DNA from 3 places in the Mesorhizobium sp. CNPSo 4688 genome. Region 3 is predicted to be linked to each of the others. Evidence: predicted binding sites of a transcription regulator. Region 3 holds the regulator's gene; each other region holds the start of a gene.
What was found. The regulator PhoB, encoded in region 3, activates phosphate uptake and scavenging genes when phosphate is short. The targets are predictions, from matches to a motif close to TGTCATNNANCTGTCAT.
Positions count from the first base shown of each region.

Region 1 (7,519 bases), on a different contig from region 3:
TCATGCGAGGCGGCGGCACCGGTGATGTGGATGTCGTCGACCAGATCGTGGTTGCACAGATAGGCACCGACATCGGCACCGCCGCGCACGATGCGCAGCGCGCCGAACTCGATCAGCGGCCGCAGCGCCGGCCGCAGGAAATCGATGAGATAGTCGTTGACCGGGTTCATCTTGAGCAGGACGACCTGGTGTTCGACCAGGAGCTTGTGCAGGCAGTCGAGCGGTGCGATCGAGGCGACATTGCCGGCACCGAGCACCAGCCCGATCTTGCCCTTGCGGCTCGTCGGCGGCGCGTCATAGGCCGATGCGGTGTTCTCGGCCAGGTTGGCTTTGGTCACACCCGGCTGCATCCAGATCTCGGCCTTCAGCCCGGTGAACAGCACCTTGTCCCAGACCGAGTTCGGAACCACCGTCACTGCCAACTGTCCACTGGGCAGAGTGCGGACCGGCAGCCTGTCGAGGAACGCCTTGCCCTCCATCAGGCTCAGCGTGTGGATGAACTGGTTGCAGCCATCCATCAGCGCCGCCGGGCCGGCCAGCCATTCCTCGCCTTCCAGCGGCGAGCCGGTCGGGATGCCCTTCTTGCGGGTTGCCGTCTTGACCCAGGCCTCGGCGACTTCGCGGATATGGTCCTTGACCTGATGCAGCAGTGCGATCCGCTCGCCATTCGAGGTCTGCGCCCAGTCATCCTTCTTGCTGTCGAGATCGGTGAGCGCCAGATCGAGTTCGGCTGCCCATTCAGGCTGCACGGGGTAGGTTTTGACTGCCTTTGCGACCATCGTGTCCTCCTCCATTTCGATTTTACGAAAACGGCAGCGCGGCCCATTGCGCGGCAATCTTACCGCCGGAATAAACCTGGATCGAACCGAATTGCTGTAGCACGAATTCGCTCTGCGTCGGACGCAGGAAGGCGTAGTCGTCGGGTCCGACATTGGCATCGTCAGGCAGCGCCATGAATTGCTGATTGGTGGAGAAGCCGAACGTCTTGTCGGTCTTCATCCCCACGGGATGGACGGGCTTTGCCATCCATTTGCCGCCATAGAGAAAACAGCCGCGCCGCGGCAACAGCCCGAGCTTCTGCAGCAGCCAGGAGCGCTGATCGAGGCCCGGAACCTGGACATCGACCACCTTCAGGATTGGCGCCGCGATGAAAGCGGCAGGCTGCAATTGGCTGAGGCTGGGGACATCGAAATCGGTCGGCAGCATGAAAGCCGATCCGATGGACAATTCATTGGCGCCGACCCAGCTGTCGTAGAGCAATGCGGTGCTGCTGCCGCCAAGGTTGAGGATCTTGCGCTGGTCGGGCGCAAGGCAGCCGACATACTGACGAAACAGGCTGACCGCCTTGGCGCGCGCCTTGGCCGGTCCGCCCAGCCCTTTGGGGATGTGGCCGATATGCGCCTCATAGGCCATGACGCCTTCGCATTTCAGCCGCGGATAGTTCGCCAATGTGGCCACCGCCCGCGCCAACGTGTCGGGATTGCCGATACCGCCGCGATGCAGCCCGACATCCACCTCGAAGCAGATGCGCAGCTCGCGGTCGAGCTCAGCGGCAAGCGCGCCATAGGCGGCCAGCCGTTCCTCGGTGTCGACCAGCCAGACGATGCGCGACGTCGCTTCGCCAAGACCGGCGAGAACACCCTTGGTCAGCGCGTGCCTGGCGCCGGCGACCGGCATCGGCTTCCCAAGAAGGAGATCGACATCGGGAAAGGCTTTCAGCATTTCGGCGCTGATCGGCAGATGAAACGTCATCAGCCTGTCGGTCGCGAATGCCGCACGGATGTGCGCGATGAGCGGCAGGCAAGGCAGCGACTTGTCGACGATGCGCAGGTCGAGACCCGTGGCGAACTTCGCCTTGATCGCAGCGATGTTGTAACCGAGTCGGTCGAGATCGAGCACCAGGCAAGGCTGAAAGATCCCGGCCGCCTTGAGCGCACCCGACAGTTCGGCGAAATAGGTGTCGGTCAGGCTCATGCCGCAACGCCGAGCAGCCTGGCCATGTAGGGCGTCACGAAACGGTTGTCCGGGTCCATCTCCCGGCGCACTGCCATGGCATCGTTCCAGCGCGGATAGAGCGTGCTCAGCTCTTTGGCGGTGAGGCTGTGCATCTTGCCCCAGTGCGGGCGGCCGCCGCGCTTGCGGAAGATCGGCTCGGCGGCGTTGAAGTACGCCATCGGATCACGCTCGACGCCGTGATGAATGGCGATCGAACAGGTCGGGCGCCTGTAGAACGGGCTCAGCCAGATGTTATCAGGCGCGACGACGCGAACTTCGATCGGAAAGTAGACCTCCGGAAACCGCGTCTCGAGCATCGCGATGATTTCGCCGAGCGCCGCCGCCCCTTCCTCGAACGGAAGGTGGTACTCCATCTCGTTGAACTTGACGTTGCGCTCGGAGGTGAAGACCTTCAGCCAGTCCTCGACATAGTCCTCGGCCGGCACCTTGGCGAAGGCCGAGCCGATGAGACGGCGGCGCAGCCACGGGAACCAGCTGAGATAGTCGCGCAGTTTCCTCAGCGTGGTGACGGCATCGTCGTCTTCCGTCGGCGGGCGCACCGTCGCCGGCGCTTCGGTGATGTCGCTGGCGATCAGCAGCGCCTGGCCGGAAAACGGCACGTAGTAGAACTCGGCGGAGCGATGCGCCGTCATGGTGCTTTCGAATTGCGCAAGCACGTCGGCGATCGGCGCTGTCCAGCGGCGGTGCCGCATGCGATAGCTCGCCATGTTGCGGATCGTCACTTCGGTGACGGCGCCGAAGGCACCGAGCGAGGCCCCCATGGCATCGATCATGTCGGCGTTTTGGGCACGGTCGAACTCCTTCACCGCGCCACGCCCGTCGACGATCTGCATCGCCTCGAGCTGGGTATGATACGCGCCGAGCGTGATGCCCGAACCATGCGTCGCTGTGCCAAGCGCCCCGCCGAACGCCTGCTTGTCGATGTCGCCCATATTCGGCAGCGCCTGGCCGACGCCGTGCAGCAGCTTGGCCATCGTGCCGATCTTGGTACCGGCGCCGACCCTCGCCGTCAGTCTTTCGGGATTATGCGCCTTCAGGCCTTCGAAGCGGTCGAGCGACAGGATGGTTCCGTCATTCTTGACCAGTGGCGTGAAGGAGTGCCCGGTGCCGACGAAACGAACCGGTCCCGGCGAATTGCGAATGGCGACGCTCAACGCATCGAGAGTTTGCGGTTCGGCAAAAGCCTGCGGCGTGGCCGTGACATAGCCCGACCAATTGCTCCACTGGCTGGTAGCCTCTCCCACAATCGCCTCCCTGGGACGGCCGGTTTGACCGGCCTTGATCGCTGCATGGAATAATATGATACATAGTCAGCTTTTTGAATATGATACATTGTCAGCTTTCTGTCAAGCTGGCAATCGAGCGGCAAGCGGTCTGAAGCCGGCTTGGAAAGAAAAGCAGCCGTCGGCTTCATGCCTCACGACTTTTCGCGTCAATCACCAAGCATATCATCGACTGTCATTTTTCGGGGGTAAGCAGCTGTTATGGGACGGCTGTCCCTCGGTCTTGCCGACTGGGAACCCGTCCTGAACCGCTCCTGTCCCCCGAAGAGAAATCGCATGTGGCTAAGTGAATTCGAAATTGTCCTGCGCGACCGGATCATCCCGAGCGGCGCCATCCGCATCGAAAACGGCCGGATTGCTGAGATCCGGAACGAGCCGGTCGAAAATGCCGACATCTCAGGCGGTGGCCGCCTGCTCCTGCCCGGCTTCATCGACATGCATGGCGACATGGTGGAAAAGGAAGTCGAGCCGCGGCTCGGCGTGCATGTGCCGATGAAGATCGGCATTGCCGAACTCGACAAGAAGCTCGCCTCCTGCGGCATCACCACCGCCTATGCCGCGCTCTCCTTCATCGGCGCCAGCATCACCAGCGGCGTGGCGCGCTCGGAAGAGCATACATCGGCGATCATCGACACCATTGCCGGCATGAAGGACCACCTGCTGGTCGATCACCGCATCCATGCGCGCTTCGAAGTCACCTTCACCCCGGCCATTGCCATGCTGCAGAAGCTGATGGACGCCGGCAGGCTGCATCTGATCTCGCTGATGGATCACACGCCCGGACAGGGCCAGTATCGCGATGTCGAGCTTTACATCGCCCGCATCGCCAAGGAGCGCGGCATGTCGGTTGCCCAGGCGTCCGAGGTCGTCGGCCATCGCATCGCCGGCCGCGAAGGCCAGGGCGATGTGCTCAACGCACTGCAAGACCTGTCGGCGCGTGCACAGGCCAACGGCGTCGCGCTTGCATCGCACGACGATGACACGCTGGAGAAGGTGGAACTGGTTCACGGTCTTGGCGCCACGCTGAGCGAATTCCCGGTGACCCTGGAAGCGGCGCAGGAAGCCAGGAGGCTGGCAATACACACAGTGATGGGAGCGCCCAATGCGCTGCGCGGCCAGTCCTATTCCGGCAATCTTTCGGCACGCCAGGCTTATGAGGCCGGGCTGCTCGACATGCTGGCCAGCGACTATCATCCGGCCTCGATCCTGCCCGCCGTGCTCGGCCTGGCGGAACTGCGCGAAGGCAGTCTTGTGGCGGCGGCAGCGCTGACGAGTGCCAATCCGGCCACGGCGCTCGGGCTTACCGATCGTGGCGCCATCGAGACGGGACTGCTGGCCGATCTGGTGGTAGCCGATCGCCAGCCGGTGGCGCGGGTGCGGGCGACATTCCGCGCCGGCCGCATGATCTATAGCGACGGAACGCTGGGTCGGAGCCGGGATGACGAGGCATAAAGTCCAGCCCTGTCACGCCAGCCCGAACGTCTCCACGGCGCGCATGATGCCGCGCAGTTCTGCGAGGCCCTTCAGCCGGCCGATCAGCGAGTAGCCGGGATTGATCCTTGTCTTGCCGATATCGTCGGCAAGCAGATGGCCATGGTCCGGCCGCATCGGGATTTGCCAGTCGGCGCGGCCTTCCCTGTGGCGGCGCGCCTCTTCCTGCATCAGCGCCAGGATGACATGCGCCATGTCGGTGCCGCCCTCGAGATGCTCGGCCTCGTAGAACGAACCGTCCTTCTCGATGGTGATGTTGCGCAGATGGGCGAAATGGATGCGGTCGGCAAATTCCTTGACCATAGCGACAATGTCGTTGTCGGCGCGCGTGCCGTAGGAGCCGGTGCAGAACGTCAGTCCATTGGCCTGGCTGTCGACAGCACTCAAGATGAAGCGCGCATCCTCGGCGGTCGAAACAACGCGCGGCAGGCCGTAGAGCGAGAAGGGCGGGTCGTCAGGATGGATGCACATGCGCACCCCCTGCTCTTCCGCCACCGGAATGATCTCGCGCAGGAACCAGGCGAGGTTGTCGCGCAGCTCCTTCGGCCCGATCCCCTCATAGTCCGCCAACGCCTCTCGAAAACTATCGCGGTCATACTTGCGCTCTGTCGCCGGCAGGCCGGCGATGAGGTTGCGCTCGATCTGGTCGATCTTCTCGGGCGGCAATTCCTTGAGCCGCTTCTCCGCCTGCGCAATGCGCGCCGGCGTGTAGCTGTCGGCGCCGTTTTTGCGCTTCAGCACGAACAGATCATAGGCGGCGAAATCGATCGCATCGAAACGCAGGGCATAGCCCGTCGTCGGCAGCCGGTAGGCGAGATCGGTGCGGGTCCAGTCGACCACAGGCATGAAATTGTAGCAGATCGTGGCGATGCCGGCCTTGGCCAGCGCGCGGATGCTATCGCGATAGTAGCCGGCATAGCGCTCGCGTTCCGGCGCGCCGATTTTGAAGGAATTGTGGACCGGGATGCTCTCGACGACCGACCAGGTCAGTCCGGCTTCCTCGATGATGTGCTTGCGCTCCAGCACGTCGGCTTCAGGCCACGCCCTGCCGTCGTAGATATGGTGAAGCGCCGAGACCACGCCGGTGGCGCCAGCCTGCTTGACATGATCGAGTGTCACCGGATCGTCAGGTCCATACCAGCGCCAGCATTGTTCCATTTTCGGCTTTCCTTCTGCGAGAGGTTGGCAACTTATTGTTGGACCGCGACGGGAGTCGATAGAAAAGGAAGGAGTTTTCGAAAATGACGGATTTCGAGGGCAAGGTGGCCCTGGTGACCGGGACGACCGGCATTGGCCTGGCGACCGCCAGGCGCCTTGCGGCCGGCGGCGCCGCAATCATCGCCTGCGGCATCGACCGCGTCGCCAATGCAGCGATGAAAGCCCAGATGGAAAGCGCTGGAGCAGCAGTGCTGATCATCGACACCGACGTCTCCATCTCTGACCAGGTGCGCGACGCGGTAGCAGCCGGCGTCGCGAAATTCGGCGGCCTCGACGTCATCGTCAATTCGGCCGCGGTGCATCCGTACGGGACCGCGACGACGACCGATTGGGAAACCTGGAACCGGGCAATGACCGTCAATGTCGGCTCGATCTATCTGACGGCGCATTTCGGCATTCCGGAAATGATCAAGCGCGGCGGCGGCGCCATCGTCAACGTCGCCTCCGTGCAGGGCTTCGCCTGCCAGCAGAACGTCGCCGCATACGCCACCACCAAGGGCGCCATTCACACGCTGACGCGCTCGCTGGCGCTCGACTATGCGGCGGCTGGCATCCGCGTCAATTCGGTGAGCCCCGGTTCGATCCGCACGCCGATCCTGGAAAAGGCCGCGCGTGGCGAGAGCGGCAGCGATGCCGATGTCGAAGAGGCCTACAAGCGCTTCGGCGCGGCGCATCCGCTCGGCCGCATCGGCGAACCGGAGGAAGTGGCCGAGCTCATCGCCTTCCTGTGCTCGTCAAAAGCCGGTTTCTGCACCGGCGCCGACTACAGGATTGATGGCGGCCTGACGGCAGGCATTGGCGTGAAGTAAGGCTGTGATGGCGTTCTGCACGCTTGCCGGCAATCGCGAACCTTGTCCGATCGCCCTATAGCTTCCACATCCGCCTGGCATTGCCCGACAGCAATTTCATCCTCTCCTCGAGGCTGGCGCCCGCGATCAGCGCGTGCGTCGCCGCCACCCAGGTCGCGAGCCCTCCGCCAAGCGTGCACACCGGCCAGTCGCTGCCCCAGACGACGCGATCCCAGCCGAAAGACCCGATCGTGTGTTCGACGTAGGGACGCAAGTTCTCGACACTCCACGAGCTGGGGTCCGCATAGGCCACGACGCCCGAAATCTTGCCAATGACATTGGGGCGCCGCGCGATCTCGGCCATGTGCTCGCGCCATGGGTGCTCGGCGCGGCCTTTGATATCGGGCACGCCGCAATGGTCGAGAACGAACTGGACGGCCGGCGCGAGATCGGCGAGCGCAATCGCGCGTGGAATCTGATGCGGCAGTACCACAAGATCGAAGGTCAGCCCGCTGCCGGAAAGCCGTTTGATGTTGTCGCGAAACAGCGCACTGTCCGAAAGCTCGTCCGGCATGACATGCAGCACGCGGCGGAACCCCTTGATGAAGGGATCGGCCTGTTGGCGTTCGAGATAGGCGGCAAAGCCGCCCTCCTCTGGACGACAAGCGGCAATCGCGCCGCGCAAAAGACTGCCCGCCTGCCGCGACAGCGCCTTGACATGGC
Region 1 covers NZ_JBWLUY010000006.1:263,949-271,467, forward strand. Annotated here, with positions in the region: gene AC04SH_RS13425 (aldehyde dehydrogenase family protein) at 1-779, opposite strand, end outside; gene AC04SH_RS13430 (alanine racemase) at 802-1,974, opposite strand; gene AC04SH_RS13435 (D-arabinono-1,4-lactone oxidase) at 1,971-3,260, opposite strand; gene AC04SH_RS13440 (alpha-D-ribose 1-methylphosphonate 5-triphosphate diphosphatase) at 3,576-4,751, shown strand; gene uxuA (mannonate dehydratase) at 4,764-5,948, opposite strand; gene AC04SH_RS13450 (SDR family oxidoreductase) at 6,032-6,817, shown strand; gene AC04SH_RS13455 (amidohydrolase family protein) at 6,873-7,519, opposite strand, start outside.
Region 1: AC04SH_RS13440 (alpha-D-ribose 1-methylphosphonate 5-triphosphate diphosphatase) is a predicted target of PhoB. The motif match lies at 3,350-3,366, and genes of this name have one in related genera.

Region 2 (7,519 bases), on a different contig from region 3:
CAGCAGGCTCGGCGGCCGCCGTTTCCTGGCGATGCCCCATGTCGCGCATCTCCAGCGCCTTTTCGCATTTGGCTATGTAGTCGCGCGTCATCGGCAGCGTGTCGTTCTTCTTGGTAATCTGGATCTGGAAGATCACCAGATCCTGCCAGCGGAAGGCGGCTTCCGAGGCGGCCAGATAGAACTCCCACATGCGGCAGAAGCGCTCGTCATAGATCGCCTTGGCCTTGTCGCGGTTGGCGGCAAAGCGCTGGCCCCAGTGCTTCAGCGTATCGGCATAGTGTAGGCGCAGCATCTCGACATCGGTAACGACAAGCCCCGACTTCTCGATCGCCGGCATCACCTCCGAGAGAGAGGGTATGTAGCCGCCCGGGAAAATGTACTTGCGGATGAAGGCGCTGGTCGCCCACGGCACGCCCGAGCGGCCGATCGTGTGCAGGAGCATGACGCCGTCCGGCTTCAACAGCGTCGCCGACTTGTCGAAGAAGGTGCGGTAGTGGTTGACGCCGACATGCTCGAACATGCCGACCGAGACGATACGGTCGAAACGTTCGTTGAGTTCGCGGTAGTCCTTCAGGTCGAAATGCACGCGGTCCTGCAGGCCCTGCGCATGCGCACGGTCGGTAGCGACACCGTGCTGTTCGGTCGACAGCGTCACGCCTTGCACGTCGACATCGAAGGCCTTGGCGAGGTAAAGGCCGAGCCCGCCCCAGCCGGAGCCGATGTCGAGCACGGTCTGGCCGGCCTTCAGCCTGAGCTTGGCGGCGATATGGCGCTTCTTGGCGGCTTGCGCCTCGTCGAGCGTCATGTCCGGCTGCTCGAAATAGGCGCAGGAATACTGCATGTCCTCGTCGAGGAAGAGCCGGTAGAGATCGCCCGACAGATCGTAGTGGCGCTGCACGTTGCGGCGCGCCCGCGAGGCGGTATTGATCTGTTGCAGGCGGCGGAAAGCATGGCGCAGGCCTTCGATCGCCTTGGACCAGGTGGCGTCGATGCCGCCGCTGCCCATGTTCTGGAAGGCGATGCGCATCACACCCAGCACGCCGCCCTCAAGGATGTCGAGTTCGCCGTCCATATAGGCTTCCGGCACCGCTAGCATCGGATCGAAGGAGATGGCGCGCTCGGCATGCCTGGTCTTGATGTGCATGTGCACCGGCTCGCCGCTGCCGTCGCCGAAAACCACGGTCGAGCCCTTCGGCCCGGTGACTTTGAGATTGCCCGTGCGCACCAGGCGGTCGAGAACGCGCTTCAGCAGAATATTCATAACCAAATGTCCCCTCACGGTCAGACTGGCTGCACAATTCTGCCTCAATATATAGGGGCTCGAAAAGTTCCATTTGGCACAAAAATGCCCGGGCGAGGCGCCCGGGCATTGGTCCACAAGGGATGGATGACGACAATGTGATTGGAGCGAGCGCTCCTTCGCTTGTCGTTAAGCGATCAGGCGTTGTCTTCGCCGCCTTCGAACTCGGTGTTCGGGTCGAAGAAGTTCTCCGGCCGCGCATTGTCGTTGATGTCGTCGCCATAGATGGCTTCGGCGGTGGTCAGCGTCTCGCCCTTGGCCTGACGCTCGGCTTCCTCGGCCGTGCGGGCGATGTTGAGGCTGATCGTGACCTCGACTTCCGGATGCAGCGCGATCGCCACATTGGTGACGCCGATGGTCTTGATCGGCTGGTTGAGCTGGATCTGGTTGCGGTTGACCGAGAAGCCTTCCGCCGTCAGCAGCTCGGCGATGTCGCGGGTCGACACCGAACCGTAGAGCTGGCCGGTCTCGCCGGCCGAACGCACGGCGATGAAGCTCTTGCCGTCGAGCTTTTCGGCCACCTGGCTGGCTTCCGACTTGCGCTCGAGGTTGCGGGCTTCGAGCTGGGCGCGCTGTCCTTCGAACTTCTTCTTGTTGGCTTCGTTGGCGCGCAGCGCCTTGCCCTGCGGCAAGAGGAAGTTGCGGGCAAAGCCGTCCTTGACCTTGACGGTATCGCCCATCTGGCCGAGGCGGGAAACGCGTTCGAGAAGAATGACTTCCATGGTTTTGTTCCTTCGTCTGGGCACCGATCACAAGGTCGGCGCCGAATTGAGTGGAACAGGTCAGGAAGCTCGGGCGCCTTGGCGCCGGTGTCGCTGTCCTGCCTGTCGCGGCAGTTAGAGGCTTTTCACCTCAACTCGGGATTTCAATGCATGTCGCGCAAAGGCCGGTTTTGGGACAACGACATGCATCATCAAAATACTCCCCGCGGCGCCCGTCGCCGTGGGAGAATAGAGCGGGCGGCGAACCGCCCGCTCGAAAGTCTTAGCGAACCACGTAGGGCAGCAGGCCGAGGAAGCGGGCGCGCTTGATCGCCTTGGCGAGTTCGCGCTGCTTCTTCTGGCTGACGGCGGTGATGCGCGACGGCACGATCTTGCCGCGCTCGGAAATGTAGCGCTGCAGCAGACGCACGTCCTTGTAGTCGATCTTGGGCGCGTTGGCGCCGGAGAACGGGCAGGTCTTGCGGCGGCGATGGAACGGGCGCCGGGTCGGGATCTGATTGATGTCGACCATTATTCTGCACCCCCTTCAACGCCTTCGCGCGGACGGCGCGGACCACGATCGCCACCGGCGTCGCCAAATGAGCGCGGCGGACGATCGCCACGGTCGCCGCGATCACGATCGCCAAACGAACGCGGACCACGATCGCCACGGTCGCGGTCGCCGAAGCCGCCGCGTTCCGACCGCTCTTCGCGCTTCTGCATCATGGCCGACGGGCCTTCCTCATGCGCCTCGACCTTGACGGTCAGGAAACGCAGCACGTCTTCGGACAGACCCATCTGGCGCTCCATCTCGTTGAGCGCTGCCGGCGGGCAGGTGAGGTCCATAAGCGTGTAGTAAGCCTTCCGGTTCTTGTTGACCCGGTAGGTGAGGGACTTCAGTCCCCAGTTCTCGACCCGGCCGACGGACCCGCCATTTGCGGAGATGACGCCCTTGTACTGTTCGACAAGCGCATCGACCTGCTGCTGCGAGAGGTCCTGCCGGGCAAGGAACACATGTTCGTATAGAGCCATAGTGGTTCAGTGCCTTTCTTCGTTTCTCTCCCGGATCCTCGCGGCAAAAGCCTCTGCAACTTCTCTGACCCGCTGGTCCCGAAGGGGCGGGGAAGAAAGGAGCATTTCGAGACGGTCGAGAGCGGAGACACGGGAGGCGGAAGCGCTTCTGGCTTCACACGCCGCTTTCCCCTAGGAAAACAACGGCCCTCCGTTCAGCCCCCAGCAAGGACCGGCAGATTGCGGGCGTCTATACAGCAATTTGGCGGGAAGGCAAGGGTGGGGCACCGTTCCAGACAGCATCCTTGGCGTCGCGGGATCGAAAAACGCCGGGCGTCAACTTGTATGGGCGAGCTTGTCCACCGTTTCGGGGAAGAAGTCGGGCGCGGCCTTACGCTTGCCGAACATCATGTCGTATTGCAGCAGGCGGAAATCGTTGATCGCCGGATCGATGTCCTTCTGCCGAGCCCAGTCGGGCGTCGCTTCGCCTGACGGTGTCAGCAGGAGATTGCGATCGACGACGCGGTAGCGTTCGCGCAGCGCGCCGAGGAAGCCGGTGTAGTAGGGGTGCGTGATCCCGGCGGTGGTCAGGATGTGGTAGGGCAGGAAGGCCGGGCTGACCGCGCCCATATCCTGCGCCGGGCCGGTGCGGTTCGACCAGATGATCAGCGGCGTCTGGTGGTGCTCAAGTGCTGCCTCCGGCGTCGGCTCCTTGCGCGGCGCGACATTGTCTTTGAGGAAGCCGGTCTCGACATAGACCGGGCCGAGCGGCGGCAGATGGTCGCCGAAGAAGGCGATGACCGTCGGCCGCTCGCGCTTCTTCGCCCATTCGATCAGCCGCTCGAGGCCACGGTCGGCATCGGCCGAACCCTCGGCGTAGCTGAGCAGCGATTCCCGCGCCCATGTGCTGATGGGAGCCGCGACCTTGTGGGTCGGGTTGTAATAGCGGTACGGCTCGTAGGGGCCGTGGTTCTGCAGGCTGACGGCGAAGAAGAACACCGGGCCCTCGCTGGCGTCGGCCTCTGCGATGATCTCGTCGGTCATTGCCGCGTCGGAGGCCAGCGGCCCGCGCTTTTCCAACGGTGGCAGCGTCTCTTCCGAGCGGAAATCGTTGAAGCCGAAATCGGCATAGACCGCGCCGCGATTCCAGAACCAGTTGGTGCCGGGGTGGATGGCGCGCGCCCGGTAGCCCTCGCTTTTCAGGAAGGTCGCCAGCGACGGCGTCGGCGTGCGCACATATTGCTGGTAAGGGATAGAGCCCGCCGGCAGGAAGGCATTGGAAAAGCCGGTCAGCGCCTCGAATTCGATGTTGGCGGTCATGCCGCCGAATTCCGGCGAGAACATATAGCCGGAGCGCAAAGCCCGCACATTGGGGATCGGGTCCGGCGTGATGGTGACGCCGGGCAGCTTGGTCGGATCCCAGAAGGATTCGCTCATCACCACGATAATGTCGGGTTTCTCATCCGGCACCGAGGCCGTCACATCAGGTCTGTCGATCGCATCGATCGCCTTGTCGGAATAGCCGGCCGGTGCAGAGACATGCGCCATCGGCACGTTGAGCGCGAAAGCCAGCGCAAACCCGTTGGAGGCGTAGTTCTCCTTCTGGTCCCACATGATCGGGATGATCTGCAGCCGGTCGCGGGTCCACGAGAAGGTGGCGTAATCCATGATCGAGACGAAGAAGGCGAGCAGCGGCACTGCCAGCGTCAACCGCGCCAGGCGCCCCTTGCGGCTGAGGATCGGCACCTTGCGGCGCCACCGCCGCCAGCCATAGACCAGCAGCGACAGCCCGGCGACGATGCCGACCGCCATGGCCACCGCCGTCCAGGGCCGCTCGCGCACCAGAAGCGGCATCAGCGCCATGATCTGACGCGAATAGAGGAAATCGGTCGGGTAGAGCGGATCACCGAGATAGTGCGACTTCTGGTGCCCGACAAAGGCCAGCGCCAGCGTCAGCGGCGCCACGATCATCAGGCTCTGGTGGCTGCGGCCAAGCACGGCGTCCAGTCCGATCAGCACCAGCGCAAAGACGATGATGGTGGTCCAGCCCGGCTTGAAGGGTTGCAGGAAGAAGTCGACCGTGCCGAAAAAGTCGCCGCGCACGATCCATTCGATGGCGAACACCAGGACGGCGGAAGCAAGCAGCGTGACCAGACCGTAGCGGATGACAGGCCATCGGCGCCCCGGCAGGTAGCCGGTGGACGGATCGTCTTCCAAGAACTGTGGCGCGGGTACTGCCGCGCCCTTCCTGATCCTTGCCACTTCTCTTCTTCCCCCGGCCCAAGCAACGCGTTTTTCCACTCGCGTCACCGTTCTGTCATAGAACTGTCATGCAAAAGCTAGCGCCTGTGGCGGAAATAAGAAGAGCCAGCAAACGATTCGTGAGCGGTTTTCATCAGGAGTGATCGGCAAAAAGCCTTTCAGAACAGGGACTCGAGGTCAGCTTCCGGGTGGAACGAGGGCCGAAATGCTGCTCGCGGGCTTGACTTGGCGGTCCGCCTTGCGTCACAGGCAGGAAAAATCAGCCGCTGGAGAGAGCCCAAATGGCCGTTGCATTCACCTTTCCGGGACAAGGCAGCCAGGCTGTCGGCATGGGCAAGGACCTCGCCGACGCCTTCCCGGAGGCGCGCAGGGTCTTCGAGGAAGTCGATGGCGCGCTGGGCGAAAAGCTGTCGACATTGATCTGGGAAGGCCCTGAAGAGACGCTGACCTTGACCGCCAATGCCCAGCCGGCGCTGATGGCGGTATCGCTGGCTGCGGTGCGGGCACTGGAAGCGCGCGGTTTTTCGCTGAAGGACAAGGTCGCCTACGTTGCCGGCCACTCGCTCGGCGAATATTCCGCCCTTGCCGCCGCCGGCTTCATCTCGGTCGCCGATGCCGCCCGGCTACTGCGCATTCGCGGCAATGCCATGCAGGAGGCGGTGCCGGCCGGAGAGGGCGCGATGGCGGCGATCATCGGACTGGAACAGCCTGACGTCGAAGCCGCTTGCACTGAAGCGGCAGCCGGCTCCGGCAAGGTCTGCCAGATCGCCAACGACAATGGCGGCGGCCAGCTGGTGATCTCCGGCGCCAAGGCGGCGGTGGAACTCGCCGCGAAACTGTGCACCGAGAAGGGCGCCAAGCGGGCGCTGATGCTGCAGGTCTCCGCCCCCTTCCACTCGGCGCTGATGGCGCCGGCCGCCAATGTGATGCGCGAGGCGCTGGCCGGGGTAACGAAGCATGCGCCGGTGGTTCCCGTCGTTTCCAACGTCACCGTGACCCCGACCAGCGATCCCGACGAGATCGCGCGGCGCCTGGTCGAGCAGATCACCGGCCGCGTGCGCTGGCGCGAAACGGTAGAGTGGTTCGGCGCCAACGGCGTCGCCACGCTCTACGAGATCGGCGCCGGCAAGGTGCTGTCGGGCCTCGCGCGGCGCATCAACCGCGACATCGCCACATCAGCCGTCGGCACCCCGGCCGACGTCGAGGCGGCGCTGGCCGCGCTTGCATAATCCTCTGGCGATTTGACCCCTCCCGTGGGAAGGGTGTTCTCTTAAGATCAGGAGACGAAAATGTTCGAACTGACCGGCCGCAAGGCGCTCGTCACCGGCGCATCGGGAGGCATTGGCGAGGCGATTGCCCGCGTGCTGCATGCGCAAGGCGCCATTGTCGGCCTGCACGGCACCCGCATCGAGAAACTCGAGACCCTGGCCGGCGAGCTCGGCGACCGGGTAAAGCTGTTTCCGGCCAATCTTGCCGACCGCGACGAGGTCAAGGCGCTTGGCCAGAAGGCGGAAACCGAACTCGAAGGCGTCGACATACTGGTCAACAATGCCGGCATCACCAAGGACGGCCTGTTCGTGCGCATGTCGGATGCCGATTGGGACAGTGTGCTTGAGGTCAACCTGACCGCCGTGTTTCGGCTGACCCGTGAACTCACCCATCCGATGATGCGCCGCCGGCATGGCCGCATCATCAACATCACCTCGGTGGTCGGCGTCACCGGCAATCCCGGCCAGACCAATTACTGCGCCTCCAAGGCCGGCATGATCGGCTTTTCCAAGTCGCTGGCGCAGGAGATCGCCACCCGCAACATCACCGTCAACTGCGTCGCCCCGGGCTTCATCGAATCGGCCATGACCGACAAGCTCAACGACAAGCAGAAAGACGCGATCATGGCGGCGATTCCGACACGCCGCATGGGCACGAGCGTTGAAGTGGCGTCGGCCGTCGCCTATCTCGCCTCCAACGAAGCCGCCTACGTCACCGGCCAGACCATCCATGTCAACGGCGGCATGGCGATGATTTGACGGGAGATGGCCGGGTTATAAGAAGACGTGGCCGGCTTGTGAAAAGAGACCATTTCGCCTTGGACCTTAGCCAATTTTCGTGTAATGCGGCCCGCAACCCGGCGGTTCGGGCAAAAACCGGTCCGGTGCCGTTGCGTTTCCGGCAGGACCATCTTTCAGCTTGATTAGCGGCATTCTGCCCGCTAACGAAGACAGACAAACAAAAGACGAGGATGCCC
Region 2 covers NZ_JBWLUY010000011.1:79,727-87,245, forward strand. Annotated here, with positions in the region: gene AC04SH_RS21820 (cyclopropane fatty acid synthase) at 1-1,261, opposite strand, end outside; gene rplI (50S ribosomal protein L9) at 1,438-2,022, opposite strand; gene rpsR (30S ribosomal protein S18) at 2,285-2,533, opposite strand; gene rpsF (30S ribosomal protein S6) at 2,533-3,033, opposite strand; gene AC04SH_RS21840 (LTA synthase family protein) at 3,349-5,274, opposite strand; gene fabD (ACP S-malonyltransferase) at 5,556-6,503, shown strand; gene fabG (3-oxoacyl-[acyl-carrier-protein] reductase) at 6,564-7,301, shown strand.
Region 2: AC04SH_RS21840 (LTA synthase family protein) is a predicted target of PhoB. The motif match lies at 5,328-5,344, and genes of this name have one in related genera.

Region 3 (7,519 bases):
TCACCGTTCCGGCGCCGCCGGCCAGCGACGTGCCGCCGATGACGGCGGCGGCGATGACCAGCAGCTCGTCCAGCGTGCCCAGTGCGTTGGTCGACGCGTTGAGGCGGGCCGACGAGATCGCCGCGCTGATCGCCGCCAGCACCCCCATGATCATGAACACCTTCATGGTCACCCAGCGCGTGTTGATGCCGGCAAGTTCTGCTGCTTCCGGATTGCCACCGATGGCGAAGACATAGCGGCCGAAACGCGTGCGCTTGGTGATGAAGGTCATGATGATGCCCGTGGCCACCGCCATCAGCACCGGTATGGCGATTCCATGCGCGATAAACAGCCCGCCTTCGGGAAGGGTGATGCCGTTCTGCAGCGCATACTGGCGCACGATGCCGATCGGCCATGGATAGGAATTGGCGATCCAGACGGCGCCGAGGATGGCCGCGCAAGCGACCACGCCAAGCAAGGTCTCGGCCCACACGGGGCGCAGTGGAAAGCTGAACCGCTTGCGCTGCGAGCGGCCGTTGAGCAGCGCGAAGGCAACCGCCGCACAGGCGACGATGCCGACGATCCAGCTGGCGGTAGCGCCGATCGAGCCGCGTGGTCCGCCACCCATCAGCTGGAAGGTGGCGTCGAGTGGCGCGACCGTGCGCCCGCTGGTAATCAGCCATGCCATACCGCGCCACACCAGTAGGCCGCCCAGCGTCACGATGAAAGCCGGAACCTCCATATAGGCGATGATGAAGCCCTGGAACGCGCCGATCAGCAGACCAAGCGCCACGCCGGCGGCCAGCGCGATGATCCAGAGCCATGGATTTCCAAGCTGGAAGCCGATGACGCGAATGAGGAATTCGGCCTGCGCCACGCCCATGATCATACCGATCACGCCTTCGACGGAGCCAACCGAAAGGTCGATGTTGCGCATGACGATGACCAGCACCATGCCGGTCGCCATGATCGCGACCGAGGAGGTCTGCACCGACAGGTTCCACAGATTGCGCGGCGTCAGGAAAAGCCCGCCCGACAGGATGTGTATGCCGACCCAGATGACCAGCAGGGCGCCGACCATGCCGAGCATGCGCGTGTCGAGTTCGGTAGCCTTGAGGAACCGCCCGACGGCGCTGAGCTCGGATGCGCGCGCCCGGTCCGCGGCAGTGCTGGCGACCGGCTGATTAGAGGTCGTGTCGGTCATGCTATCCTCCCACCGGTTTGCCGTCTGGCGCGGATGCCGGAACATGGATGCTATTTGCTTTCCGTGGTCATTTGAAGCGGAAAGCCCTTGGAGAAACGCCGCGGCTTTTGGGCCGCGGCGCCGAGATTTCGAACCGATAGCGGTCCGGTTTTAGTTGCAGGCTGCAACGCTGCCGGCAGTGACGCCGGCGCAGACTTCGTCCTTCTTGATCCACCCGGCGTCGATGACGACGTTGAGGTTGTCCTTGGTGATGGCAACCGGGGTCAGGAACAGCGACTTGACGGTGTTGCCGCCGGGCGTGGTGAAGTCCTTGGCGCCGGCAATGTCGCTTGTCTTCTTGCCGTCGGCCAGCTGCGAAGCGATCTCGGCGGCGTTCTTGCCGAGCTCGCGCGCGTCCTTCCACACCGACACGGTCTGCGTACCGAGCGCGATGCGGTTCAGCGCGGCATGGTCGCCGTCCTGGCCCGAAACCGGAACCGTTCCGGCCAGGCCCTGCGCCGTCAGCGCCGCGACGACGCCGCCGGCGGTGCCGTCATTGGCCGCAACCACCGCATCGACCTTGTTGTCGTTGGCGGTCAGGAACTGCTCCATGTTCTTCTGGGCGTTGGCGGGCAGCCAGCCATCCGTGTAAGCCTCGCCGACATTCTTGATCTTGCCCGAGTCGATGGCTTCCTTGAGCACTTCCATCGAGCCGGCGAACAGGAAATCGGCATTCGGATCGGCACCCGAGCCCTTGATGAAGACATAGTTGCCTTCCGGCTTGGCCTTGAACACTTCGCGGGCCTGCATGCGGCCGACTTCCTTGTTGTCGAAGGTCAGATAGAAGACGTCCTTGTTCTCGATCAGACGGTCATAGCCGACGACCGGAATGCCTTCGTCCAGTGCCTTCTGCACCGCCGGGCCGATGGCCGAGGCGTCCTGCGCCAGGATGATCAGCGAGTTGGCGCCCTGCGAGATCAGGCTCTCGACGTCGGTCAACTGCTTGCCGGGATTGGACTGCGCGTCGGCGGAAATGTACTTGTCGCCGGCCGCCTCGATCGCCGCCTTCATCGCCGCTTCGTCGGTCTTCCAGCGCTCTTCCTGGAAGTTCGACCACGACACGCCGATGACCTTGTCCTTCGCCTGCGCGACCGACACCAGCGTCAGCGACATGGCGACACCCGCCAGCATGGCGGCTGCAAATCTGTTCATGATAATCCTCCCTGCGCCGCGCGCGGCGCGACAAAACTGGCCCGAAGGCCGGCACACAGAGGCTCTATTTTTTCGAGCCTCGAAAAAATACTGGTCCATCGGCGAGGCGCTGTCAACATCGATTCTGATGGATTCTGATGGCTTCGCGGAATTTTTTCGAGACCCGCAATAAACAATGACAGCGCGGCCTGCTTCTGCCAATATTTGGCTGGTACCACCGAACGCCTTCACTATCATGAGGCGCGAGGAGGACCGGGAGGAAAACAAAAACGATGTCGGTTGGAATCCGCCACGACGACCTGCGCCGTCGCAACCGCGCGATGGTGATTTCGGCCGTGCGCCGGGCAGGCCAACCGTCGAGGACCGAGATTGCGGCGACCACCGGTCTCAGCCACTCGACCATATCGGCGATCTCGTCTGATCTGATTCAAGAAGGCATCCTGGCCGAGAGCAAGCCTGGCGAGACCGGTGCGCTGAAACGCGGCCGGCCCCAGGTTGGCCTTGCGCTCAACCCGGAAGCCGCCGCGGTGATGACCGTGGTGCTGTCGCTGAATTTCCTTTCCGTCACCGTCATCGACTATGCCGGCCAGGTGGTCGCCGAGGAGCAGCGCCGGCTGGATACGCTGACTATGCCGCGCGACGAGCTGATCGGCGAATGCACGGCAATCGTGCGGCGGCGGCTCGAGGATCCCGACCTCGATGTTCAGAGCATTGCCCGCATTGCCATGGGCATCCAGGGCATCACCGATTCGCAGGCGCGCGCCATGCTGTGGTCGCCGATCACGCCGCTGACCGACATTGCCTTCGCCGACATACTGGAAGCGGAGTTCGGTATTCCGGCCACCATGGAAAACGATTGCAACATGATGGCAGTGGCGCTGCAATGGCGCCAGCCTGAGCGCTACCGCGACAATTTCATCGCTATCCTGCTCTCGCACGGCATCGGCATGGGGCTGGTGCTGAAGGGCGAATTGTTCACCGGCACCCATTCCTCGGGCGGCGAGTTCGGCCACATGATCCACCGGCCCGGCGGCGCGCTGTGCCGTTGCGGGCGGCGCGGCTGCGTCGAGGCCTATGCCGGCAACTACGCCATCTGGCGCAGCGCCAAAATGATGAGCGAGGATGCCGAACCGGTCGATGTCGGCGACGCCGACATGCGGGCGCTCGCCACACGTGCCCGCGAGACCGATGGCCCCGAGCGCGAAGCCTACCGCAAGGCCGGCGAGGCGCTTGGCTTCGGCCTCGGCAGCCTGTTCGCGCTGATCGATCCAGCACCTGTCGCCATGGTCGGAGTCAGCGCCGCCGCGTTCGATCTGATCGAACCGGCATTGCGCGAGGCGATTGCCCAGACCGCCGGCGGCCAGCACTCGAAATCGATTTCCTTCGACACCGAGCCCAACGAACTGCCGCTGATCCGCGAAGGCTGCGCCATGCGCGCGCTCGGCTTCGTCGACCAGGAGATTTTCGCACCGGGCATTCAGGCGAAAGCGGGCAAGCATGTCGCCTGAAAGGCCGGCAACAGTGCGGCGTGCCTAATCTTCCCGGATAGCGTAGCCGGCGCCGCGAATGGTGCGGATCACATCCGGCATGCGGCCATTGTTGACCGCCTTGCGCAGGCGCCCGACATGCACGTCGACGGTGCGCTCGTCGATATAGATCGTCTCGCCCCAGACATTGTCGAGCAGCTGGCTGCGCGAGAACACGCGGCCGGGATGGCGCATCATGAATTCGAGCAGGCGGAACTCGGTCGGTCCGAGCCTGATTTCGCTCTTCTTGCGGTAAACGCGGTGCGATTCACGATCGAGCACGATGTCGCCGACCTTGAGCACGCTGGACAGCACTTCCGGCTTTGCGCGGCGCAGCAGCGCTTTCACGCGCGCCATGAATTCCGGCGTGGAAAACGGCTTGACCAGATAGTCGTCGGCGCCGGTGGACAGGCCACGCACACGGTCGCTCTCCTCGCCGCGCGCGGTCAGCATGATGATTGGCAGCCGTTCGGTCTCGGGCCGCATGCGCAGCCGGCGACAGAGCTCGATGCCGGACACCGCCGGCACCATCCAGTCGAGCACCAGCAGATCGGGAACGTTTTCCTGCAGCCGGATTTCGGCCTCGTCGCCGCGCGTCACCACCTCGACCTGGTAGCCTTCGGATTCGAGGTTGTAGCGGAGAAGCACGCCCAGCGGCTCCTCGTCCTCCACGACCATGATGCGTGGCGCGATCATCAGCAGTTCACCCTTGTCAGGCCGAAGTGGCCATCGCCGTCTCGTCCTGCTTCGGGCGATTGGCGGGCAATTGCTGGCCGGTCAGCACATAATACGCATTTTCAGCGATGTTGGTGACATGATCACCGATGCGCTCCAGATTCTTGGCGCAGAACAGAAGATGCGTGCAGGCAGTGATGTTGCGCGGGTCTTCCATCATATAGGTCAAGAGTTCACGAAACACCGACGTGTATTTGACGTCGATGCGCTCGTCCTCATTCCTGAGCTTTGCCAGCGCAGCCGCATCCGCGGCGGCATATTCCTCGACCACCCCTTGCACCTGGATCAGCACCAGCTGCGCCATTGCATCGATGGAATGCGAGAGGTCGCGCGGCGTGACGCTGAGGCCGACGGTGCCGACGCGCTTGGCGATGTTCTTGGCAAGGTCGCCGATGCGCTCGAGGTCGCCGGCCATACGGATCGAGCCCACCACGGCGCGCAGATCGTTGGCCACCGGCTGGCGCTTGGCGATGAGCGTGATGGCGCGATCGTCGAGTTCCCGCTGGCGCGCGTCCATGATGGCATCGTCGGACACGACACGTTGCGCCAGCGCATTGTCGGAATTGAGCAACGCTTTGGTCGAGCCGCTGACCATCGACCCGGCCAGATCGCCCATGTCGCGGATCAGCTTGCTGATCTGGCCCAACTCTTCATCGAAGGAGGCGACGGTATGTTCACCCATGATCGTGGTCCTCGTGCCTGAAAATTCAACCGCTGGACGGCTCAGCCGAAGCGGCCGGTAATGTAGTCCTGGGTGCGCTTGTCGTCGGGATTGGTGAACATCTTGTCGGTGGCGCCCTCCTCGACCAGGTAGCCGAGGTGGAACATCGCCGTGCGCTGCGACACGCGCGCTGCCTGCTGCATCGAGTGGGTGACGATGACGATGGTGTAGTTCTGGCGCAGTTCGTCGATAAGTTCCTCGACGCGTGCGGTGGCGATCGGATCGAGCGCCGAGCAGGGCTCGTCCATCAGGATCACTTCCGGCGACACCGCGATGGCGCGCGCGATGCACAGGCGCTGCTGCTGGCCGCCGGACAGGCCGGTGCCCGGCTCCTGCAGGCGGTCCTTGACCTCGTTCCAGATCGCCGCCTTCTTCAGGCTGGACTCGACGATCTGGTCCATGTCGGACTTGCGCTTGGCCAGCCCATGGATGCGCGGGCCGTAGGCAACGTTCTCGTAGATCGACTTCGGGAACGGATTGGGCTTCTGGAACACCATGCCGACGCGAGCCCTGAGTTCGACGACGTCGATGTTCTTGTCATAGATGTCGTCCTCGTCGAGCGTGATCTTGCCGGTCACCCGCGCCGAATCGATGGTGTCGTTCATGCGGTTGAGGCAGCGCAGGAAGGTCGACTTGCCGCAGCCGGACGGGCCGATCAGCGCCGTCACCTGGTTCTGGCGGACGTCGAGATTGACGTCGAACAGCGCCTGCTTCTCGCCGTAGAACACGCCGACCTTGTCGCCGCGCATCTTGATCACTTCGTTCGATTTGGCGTTCATTTTGTCGCCCACTGCGTTTTCAAGGGACTGTTCGGTCATGATGTTCATACCAAATTGCCTTTTTTCTACCAGCGCCGCTCGAACCGGCGCCGAAGCACGATCGCGGTGATGTTCATGGCCATGAGGAAGACGAGCAGAATGATGATGGCGCCCGACATACGCTCGACAAAAGCGCGTTCGGCCTCGTTCGCCCACAGATAGATCTGCACCGGCAGCGCGGTCGACGGATCGAAAGGCGTCTTCGGATAGTCGGCGACGAAGGCAACCATGCCGATCAGAAGCAGCGGTGCTGTTTCGCCAAGTGCGCGCGCCAGGCCGATGATCGTGCCGGTCAGGATGCCGGGAGCGGCAAGCGGCAGGATGTGCTGGAACACCATCTGCATCTTGGAGGCGCCGAGGCCGAGCGCTGCCGAACGGATCGATGGCGGCACCGCGGCAAGAGCGGCGCGCGTCGCGATGATGATGGTCGGCAGCGTCATCAGGGTCAGCACCAGACCGCCGACGAAAGCGGCGGAACGCGGCATGCCTAGGAAATTGATGAACACGGCAAGGCCGAGCAGGCCGAAGACGATCGACGGCACCGCCGCCAGATTGTTGATGTTGACTTCGATCAGATCGGTGAAGCGGTTCTTCTTGGCGAACTCCTCCAGATAGATGGAGGCGGCGACGCCGATCGGCAGCGCCAGCAGCAACACGATTATCATCATGTACAGAGAACCGATGATCGCCACACCCATGCCTGACGTTTCAGGGCGGCTGGAAGCGCCATAGGTGAACAGGCCGGTGTTGAAATGCTCGGCCATCACGCCGTCGGCCTTGAGTTTGTTCATCCAGTCGATCTGCTGGTTGGACACCTTGCGGCGCGCTTCATCGACGCTGAGGTCGATCTGGCCCTTGAAGGCGGAGTCGAGATTGGCCGCGGCCAGGATGTTGACGTCGCGCGTCGTGCCGATCACCGACGGATCGGCGGCGACGATGTCGCGCAGCTGGACGCGGGCGCCTTCCGACAGGAAGCCCTTGAGCTTCATGACCATGGGCTTGTTGCTTGGGTCGATGCCGAGCTTGGCCATCAGCGCCGTATCGGCAAGCTTGGGATAGTTTGCCTTGATCAGCACGCTCGGATCGGTGGCGCGCTTGCCGGAAGGGTCGATGACCTTCTCGTCGAAAGTGATCGGCAGCGTCACCGTCGTCTGCCAGAAGGCGGTATAGCCTTTCGAGACGATGGTGAGCAGGATAATCGCCAGAAACGCCAGGCCGATGGAGATCGCCACCATGCCATAGATGCGGAAGCGGCGCTCGGCGGCATAACGGGCCTTGAGGCCTATGTCGCGGCGCGGACGCGCAACGGCACCCGCCATCGTATCCAGGGGAATGTCGGTCATTC
Region 3 covers NZ_JBWLUY010000010.1:209,082-216,600, forward strand. Annotated here, with positions in the region: gene AC04SH_RS20770 (sugar ABC transporter permease) at 1-1,183, opposite strand, end outside; gene xylF (D-xylose ABC transporter substrate-binding protein) at 1,334-2,374, opposite strand; gene AC04SH_RS20780 (ROK family protein) at 2,647-3,882, shown strand; gene phoB (phosphate regulon transcriptional regulator PhoB) at 3,907-4,596, opposite strand; gene phoU (phosphate signaling complex protein PhoU) at 4,613-5,317, opposite strand; gene pstB (phosphate ABC transporter ATP-binding protein PstB) at 5,359-6,183, opposite strand; gene pstA (phosphate ABC transporter permease PstA) at 6,201-7,517, opposite strand; gene pstC (phosphate ABC transporter permease subunit PstC) at 7,514-7,519, opposite strand, start outside.